One region of the Bradyrhizobium sp. STM 3557 genome, then DNA from elsewhere that is predicted to be linked to it. Evidence: predicted binding sites of a transcription regulator. Region 1 holds the regulator's gene; each other region holds the start of a gene.
The links. Region 1 encodes LexA, which represses DNA repair genes until DNA is damaged. Its sites were predicted from a motif close to TGTTCNNNNTGTGTTCNG; they were not measured.
Positions count from the first base shown of each region.

Region 2: the regulator LexA is predicted to act here: its motif matches at 1,434-1,451, upstream of P6U24_RS14415 (ImuA family protein).
Region 3: the regulator LexA is predicted to act here: its motif matches at 1,236-1,253, upstream of uvrA (excinuclease ABC subunit UvrA).

Region 1 is NZ_CP120697.1:3,703,074-3,705,275, reverse strand. It holds gene dinB (DNA polymerase IV) at 1-624, shown strand, start outside; gene lexA (transcriptional repressor LexA) at 908-1,606, shown strand; gene P6U24_RS16780 (hypothetical protein) at 2,027-2,202, shown strand, end outside.
Region 2 is NZ_CP120697.1:3,201,142-3,203,343, reverse strand. It holds gene P6U24_RS14420 (Y-family DNA polymerase) at 1-680, opposite strand, end outside; gene P6U24_RS14415 (ImuA family protein) at 571-1,368, opposite strand; gene P6U24_RS14410 (putative DNA modification/repair radical SAM protein) at 1,535-2,202, shown strand, end outside.
Region 3 is NZ_CP120697.1:3,821,212-3,823,413, forward strand. It holds gene uvrA (excinuclease ABC subunit UvrA) at 1-1,141, opposite strand, end outside; gene P6U24_RS17355 (outer membrane protein) at 1,417-2,067, opposite strand.

The DNA of each region.
Region 1 (2,202 bases):
CTGGCGAAGCTTGCCTCCGATCACCGAAAGCCAAACGGACAGTTCGTCATCTCTCCCGAAATGGGTCCGGCCTTCGTCGAATCGCTACCTGTCGGCAAATTCCACGGCATCGGCCCGGCGACGAGCGCGAAGATGAACCAGCTTGGTATCTTCACGGGCCTGGACATGCGCAAACAGGCGCTGGAGTTCATGTGCGCCAACTTTGGCAAGGCCGGAGCCTACTACTATTGGATCTCGCGCGCCGTCGACGAACGGCCAGTCCGCGCCAACCGAATCCGGAAATCGGTCGGTGCGGAAAACACATTCCGGACCGATCTTGCCGAACTCGACGCCATGATCGCAGAGCTCGAGCCGCTGATCGACAAGGTGTGGCGCCACTGCGAGTCAGTCGGCAGTCGGGGGCGAACCGTGACGCTGAAGATCAAGTTCGCGGACTTCGAGATCATCACGCGCAGCCGATCCGTTTCTACGGCTGTCGCGGACCGTGACGATCTCGCACGCCTGGCAATCGGTCTGCTGGAGAATGCCATGCCCCTTCCGAAGGCGGTGCGCCTGCTGGGAGTATCTTTGTCTTCCCTGCTGGGCGAGAACGACACGGACCCGCAACTGGATTTCAGTATTTGACGGAAAGCCGCTCTTGGTTTCACAAGAAGGGGGAACACGGAAGCCTTGTGCTGGCCGCCGAACCGTCGTCGATTTTTGCCGGGCCAGATAGACCCGGTTTTCCTGCGCTCGATATCGTCAAAACCGGGCGGATTCACCCCAAATTAATGATTGCGGAACACATATCGAACATATAGTGTCCGTTCATGATTTGTTTCGAGTATCTTGCGGTAACGCAATTCCGGACCTTCGCAAGCGACCAGTCGCGGAGCTCGGACGACATCAACCTGGGGACTTCATCGAGATGCTGACGCGCAAACAGTACGAACTCCTGCGGTTCATCAACGAGCGGCTCAAGGAAGCCGGCGTGCCGCCGTCATTCGACGAGATGAAGGATGCGCTCGACCTGCGCTCGAAGTCCGGCATCCATCGCCTCATCACCGCACTCGAGGAGCGCGGCTTCATTCGCCGCCTGCCCAATCGCGCCCGCGCGATCGAGGTGATCAAGCTGCCCGAGCTGTCGCAGGCCGCAGGCAACCGGCGCGGCTTCACGCCCTCGGTGATCGAAGGCAATCTCGGCAAGGTGCGCACCTCCACGCCCGCGCTGGATGACGGCGAGCGGCCGGTCGCCGTTCCGGTGATGGGCCGGATCGCCGCCGGTACGCCGATCGAGGCGCTGCAGACGCGCAGCCACACGATCAGCGTGCCGGCCGACATGCTCGGCAATGGCGAGCACTATGCACTCGAGGTGCGCGGCGATTCGATGGTCGATGCCGGCATCCTCGACGGCGACATGGCCTTGATCCAGCGCAACGAGAGCGCCGATACCGGCGACATCGTGGTCGCGCTGATCGACGACGAGGAGGCCACCTTGAAGCGCTTCCGCCGCCGCGGCGCGTCGATCGCGCTCGAGCCGGCCAACACCGCTTATGAAGTCCGTATCCTGCCGCCCAACCGGGTTAAGATCCAGGGCAAGCTGGTCGGGCTGTATCGCAAGTACTAATCCCTGCGGCGGACTTGCCGTTTGCGTGCAGGCGCAGCGCGCCCCGGTGCAAACGTCAGATCCAAAGCCGGACGGGTACGATAGACTGACGAGTGCTGCTGCGTTGCCGAAGTTCGCCGGAGTTGGTCTCTCGCGGGGCTGATGCGAACTTGCTGAAACGGGGGCCTCGTTACGCCGGCCCGCGAACAGGCGGCCGTGTCGGACTGATGCTGCGTGCCGAAGGTATTTGGCGGCAGAGTGATTTTGTGCGCTCGCTTTGCCGTAGGTTAAAGCTCAAACGCTTGTGATCGAGCTAGCCTATGGTCAGCGCAGAATTGCCGTGAACGACGCGCTAGGATTACGATCGATGTCCACTCTGATAGAGGCCTGCGCCTTTCCGGGGGGAGCGCGGGTCGGCTATCTCGAACGAGGAGCGATCCGATGTGTGACTATAGCCTGCATGCTGTTGCGTCCCGCCCGGCGAAGGTGGGTGAAACGCTGATGTCGACGACGTTCCGCGGCACGTCGACCCGTGGCTTCGCGTCCGAGAGCGAGCCCGGTGTCGCGGTTTGCATGCTTCCCGGAACGGAATTGGCATTCGAGGACGACGTCAAATA
Region 2 (2,202 bases), 500 kb from region 1:
GTGAAGGCGGCGCCGAACCGCGCGGTGATCTCGTGGCGACCCCGGGAGGCGATATCGCCGATGGTCTTCAGGCCCGCGCGGCGCAGGCCGAGCGTAATGGCCTCGCTGGCGCCGAGCGCCGCAACCGGCAGCGGGCTCACCGCGATCGCCTCCTCACCATCAGGCACGACGTGGCCATGGACGTGGCGGTTCATCGTCCGTGCACAGACGGGATTGGAAGCGATCGCGGCCGACACCGTGAAGCCGCGCATGGTCAGTGCATCGCAGACCAGCGTGAGCAACCGCGCCTCGCCGCCGAACAGATGAGCGCAGCCGGTGATGTCGAGCAACAGCCCGTGCGGAGGATCGAGCGCGACCAAGGGCGTGAAGCGGTCGCACCAGTCGGCAATATCTTCCAGGGTTTTTGCGTCGGCCGCGATGTCGGCCTCGTGCACCACGAGATTGGGACAGATGGCGCGGGCATTGGCGAGCGGCAGGCCATGCGTCAGGCCCCAGCGCGCTGCCGCTTCGTCGAGCGAATGGATCAACAGCGCATTGCTGTCCTTGATGACGACGACATTGGGTGCATCGTCACGCGCTGCGACGCCTTCGCTTATGAGACCACGCTTGATGCGATCGATCGGCAGGCGTGGCAGCCACAGGCTGAGAATCCGCCGCCGGCTGGCTGAAACACTGATCATCGCAGCTCCACTCCATGATCCATCGCCCGGTCTGGCCGTGGCGATTGCGAATGAGCTCGGCATCGAACCGCGGCGCGCCCCATGCTTCCGAGGCTGCAGCGGGGAGCGAAGGCGCCGCGCGCACGCTCCAGCGCGTCTCGGCGGTCGATGGCGCAGGCAATGCCGCGACCCGCAGCACCAGCGCGGTGACGCCGGACTCCTGTGCGGCGAGCGTCAGCTTGCGGCTGCCGACCAGATCGAGCTTTGGCGTCTCGCCCCACACCTCCAGCACCACGGCGCCGAGCGCATCGCAGGCGAGCGCATCGGCTGCGATGCGTAAGGCAGCCTCGATGTCAGGCGCGCGCACCGTCACCAGGCAGCGCGGATCGAGGCCGAGCTCGGCAAGCCCGCTTGCCGACAGCGCCCCGGTCTCGCGCTCGGCATAATCCTGCCGGACCCAGAGCAGCGGCCGTCGCGCGGCAACACGGCCAGCGAGACCGAAGACGAAGCCGGTCGCGGTCGTGGCCTGGCGTCCACCCTCGGCGAACACCTCATGCAGCGCCCCAAGGGCCAGCCCGCCCTGCAGCAGCGCATCGGCCTGCGCATGGCCGAGCGCGACGCGGCGCGCCTCATGCGCTCCCTCGCCCGCCTCCAGGCGCGCGATGCGCGTGCGCAAAGTCGCAAGCGTGCTCATGCGTGCGCCGGTCATGCGTCGCCGCTCCTTCGATTTTTGCCGTTGCAGGTCTTTGCAGATGAACCCGCAACGAACCTCTTTGTTCATGATACGTTCTAATATAAAGCTAACGCGGCCAGGAGAGTCAATCGAGTTTGGCGCGGATGCGATTCAGCGAATGGAATCAAAGGGATTCAAAATCATGGAGTTATCGCGGAAACTTGAGATCCTGGCTGATGCGGCAAAGTACGACGCGTCCTGCGCCTCCAGCGGTACCGAGATGCGGGATTCCAGCGACGGCAAGGGCCTTGGGTCGACCGCGCCAGGCATGGGCATCTGCCATTCCTATGCGCCGGACGGCCGCTGCATCTCGCTGCTGAAGATCCTGCTCACCAACGCCTGCAATTACGATTGCCTTTATTGCGTCAACCGCGCCTCCTCCAACGTGCCGCGTGCGCGCTTCACGGTCGACGAGGTGGTGAAGCTCACGATAGATTTCTATCGCCGCAACTACATCGAAGGCCTGTTTCTCTCCTCCGGCATCATCCGCAGCCCCGACTACACGATGGAGCAAGTCGTGGGCGTCGCGCGCAAATTGCGCGAGGAGCATCATTTCCGCGGCTACATTCACCTGAAGACCATTCCGGAAGCCGACGAGGCGCTGCTTAACGAGGCCGGCAAATATGCCGACCGGCTCAGCATCAATATCGAGATGCCGCTGGAAGCGAGCCTGACGAAGCTCGCGCCGGAGAAGGACCAGCGCGCGATCCGCCGGACCATGGGGCGGCTGCGCTTGAGGCTCGACGAGGCCGAAGATGCCAAGGCGAAAGCGACGCGAGCGAAGCCACCGCGCTTTGCGCCCGCCGGCCA
Region 3 (2,202 bases), 120 kb from region 1:
GCACCTTCTTCGGCAGGTCCTTCCACTTGGTGTCGAGCGTGAATTTGTAGAACTTGGCGAGCGCGGTCAGCGTCTGCAGGTAATAGGGCGATGACGACTTGGCCCAGGGCGCGATCGCGCCCTTGCGCAACGTCAGCTCCTTATCCGGAATGACGAGGTCGGCATCGACATGCTGCTCGACACCGAGCCCGCCGCATTCGGGGCAGGCGCCATAGGGGTTGTTGAAGGAGAACAGCCGCGGCTCGATCTCGGGAATGGTGAAGCCGGACACCGGACAGGCGAACTTCTCCGAGAACAGGATGCGCTCGGGTCCGCTCTTGTCGTGGATCTTGGCGGTCTTCTTGTCGGCTTTCTTCTCGTCAGTCGCGGCCGGCGCGTCGGCGAACTCCACGACGGCGAGCCCCTCGGCGAGCTTCAGCGCGGTCTCGAAACTTTCCGCCAGCCGCTGGCCGATGTCGGAGCGCACGACGATGCGATCGACCACGACATCGATGTCGTGCGGGAATTTCTTGTCGAGCGTGGGCGCCTCGGCGAGCTCGTGGAAGCTGCCGTCGATCTTGACGCGCTGAAAGCCCTTCTTGAGATATTCGGCGAGCTCCTTCTTGTACTCGCCCTTGCGGCCGCGCACGACCGGCGCCAGCAGGTAGAGCCGCGTGCCTTCGGGCAACGCCAGCACGCGATCGACCATCTGCGAGACGGTCTGGCTCTCGATCGGCAGGCCGGTGGCGGGCGAGTAGGGCACGCCAACGCGCGCCCAGAGCAGGCGCATATAGTCGTAGATCTCGGTGACGGTGCCGACGGTGGAGCGCGGGTTCTTCGAGGTCGTCTTCTGCTCGATCGAGATCGCCGGCGACAGGCCATCGATCTGGTCGACGTCCGGCTTCTGCATCATCTCGAGGAACTGGCGCGCATAGGCCGACAGCGATTCGACATAGCGACGCTGGCCTTCGGCATAGATCGTGTCGAAGGCGAGCGAGGATTTGCCGGAGCCGGACAGGCCGGTGAACACCACGAGCTTGTCGCGCGGGATCTCGACGTCAATGTTCTTCAGATTATGCTCGCGCGCGCCGCGAATGGTGATCGCACGTAGGCTCGATTCCTTGGCTTGCGCGCGCTGCTTGGCCTTGAGCACTTCATCCATGGCAATCGGTCCCTTGGCGCAGAGGTCGCGCACGTCGTTTCAGGCGCGCTCCGCCGGAAGCCGGACATCAGACGCCAATGGGGGAATGTTGGACTGGAACGTAGGAAGAACGATAGCCGATTTCCAGTGCCGCGCGCGAATCATCAACAATGCGTTCGCGACATGGCGGCAAGTGGCAGCAGGATAGGGAACCCGTGCTGATACGGAGTGCGCAAAGAAAAAAGCCTCCGCTCGACAGAGCGGAGGCTTCGACCGAGGCCCGATGGCCGCCAATCTTAGAAGTGGTAGTTCACGCCGACCTGCACGCTGTGCAGGTTGAGGTCTCCGGTCGGCAGCGCGCCGCTGAAGTAGCTCTTGCCCTCGAAGCTCTTGTAGAGGTACTCGGCCTTGACCGACCACTTCGGAGCGAACATGACTTCGACGCCGGCACCGGCGGTCCAGCCGCTCAGGAACTTCTCGTCCGAAACGCTGACGCCGAGCGCGGAGAGCGAGATCTTGTTGTTGGCCCAGGCGTAACCACCGGTGCCGTACAGCAAGACCGTGTTGAAGGCGTAACCGATACGGCCACGGACAGTGCCGGTGCTGTCGACCTTGCTGCTGGCGGTCACCAGGCCGAACGGCGCGACGGTGGCGGAAGCCGAGGCGCTGATGTCAGCCCAGGCAGCATCGGCCTCGAGGCCGTACACGATGTTGGCAGCCTGCCAGTTGTAGCCGATGGTGCCGCCGGCGAAGCCGCCCTTCATCGCGAAAATGTCGGCGTCTTCGCTCGCATAGCCGCCCATGCCACCGATGTAGAAACCGGCCCAGGTCGGCAACGGCGCCAGCGCCGGAGCCTTGGTGTAGGTCTTCGCAGCGAGGTCCGCAGCGAAAGCTGGTGCCGTTCCCAAAGCGGCAACAGCAACGGTCGCCAGCAGAACTTTCTTCATCATCTCTTTCAGTCCCATTCTTCCTCGTTGTTCCGGCCCGCGATGCTTCGACCGCGCTGACCGGACCTCACCCGTTCAGGTTGACGCGGTTCCTATAGCCGATGAGTCGATCGAATACCGTCACCTCCGCGCCAC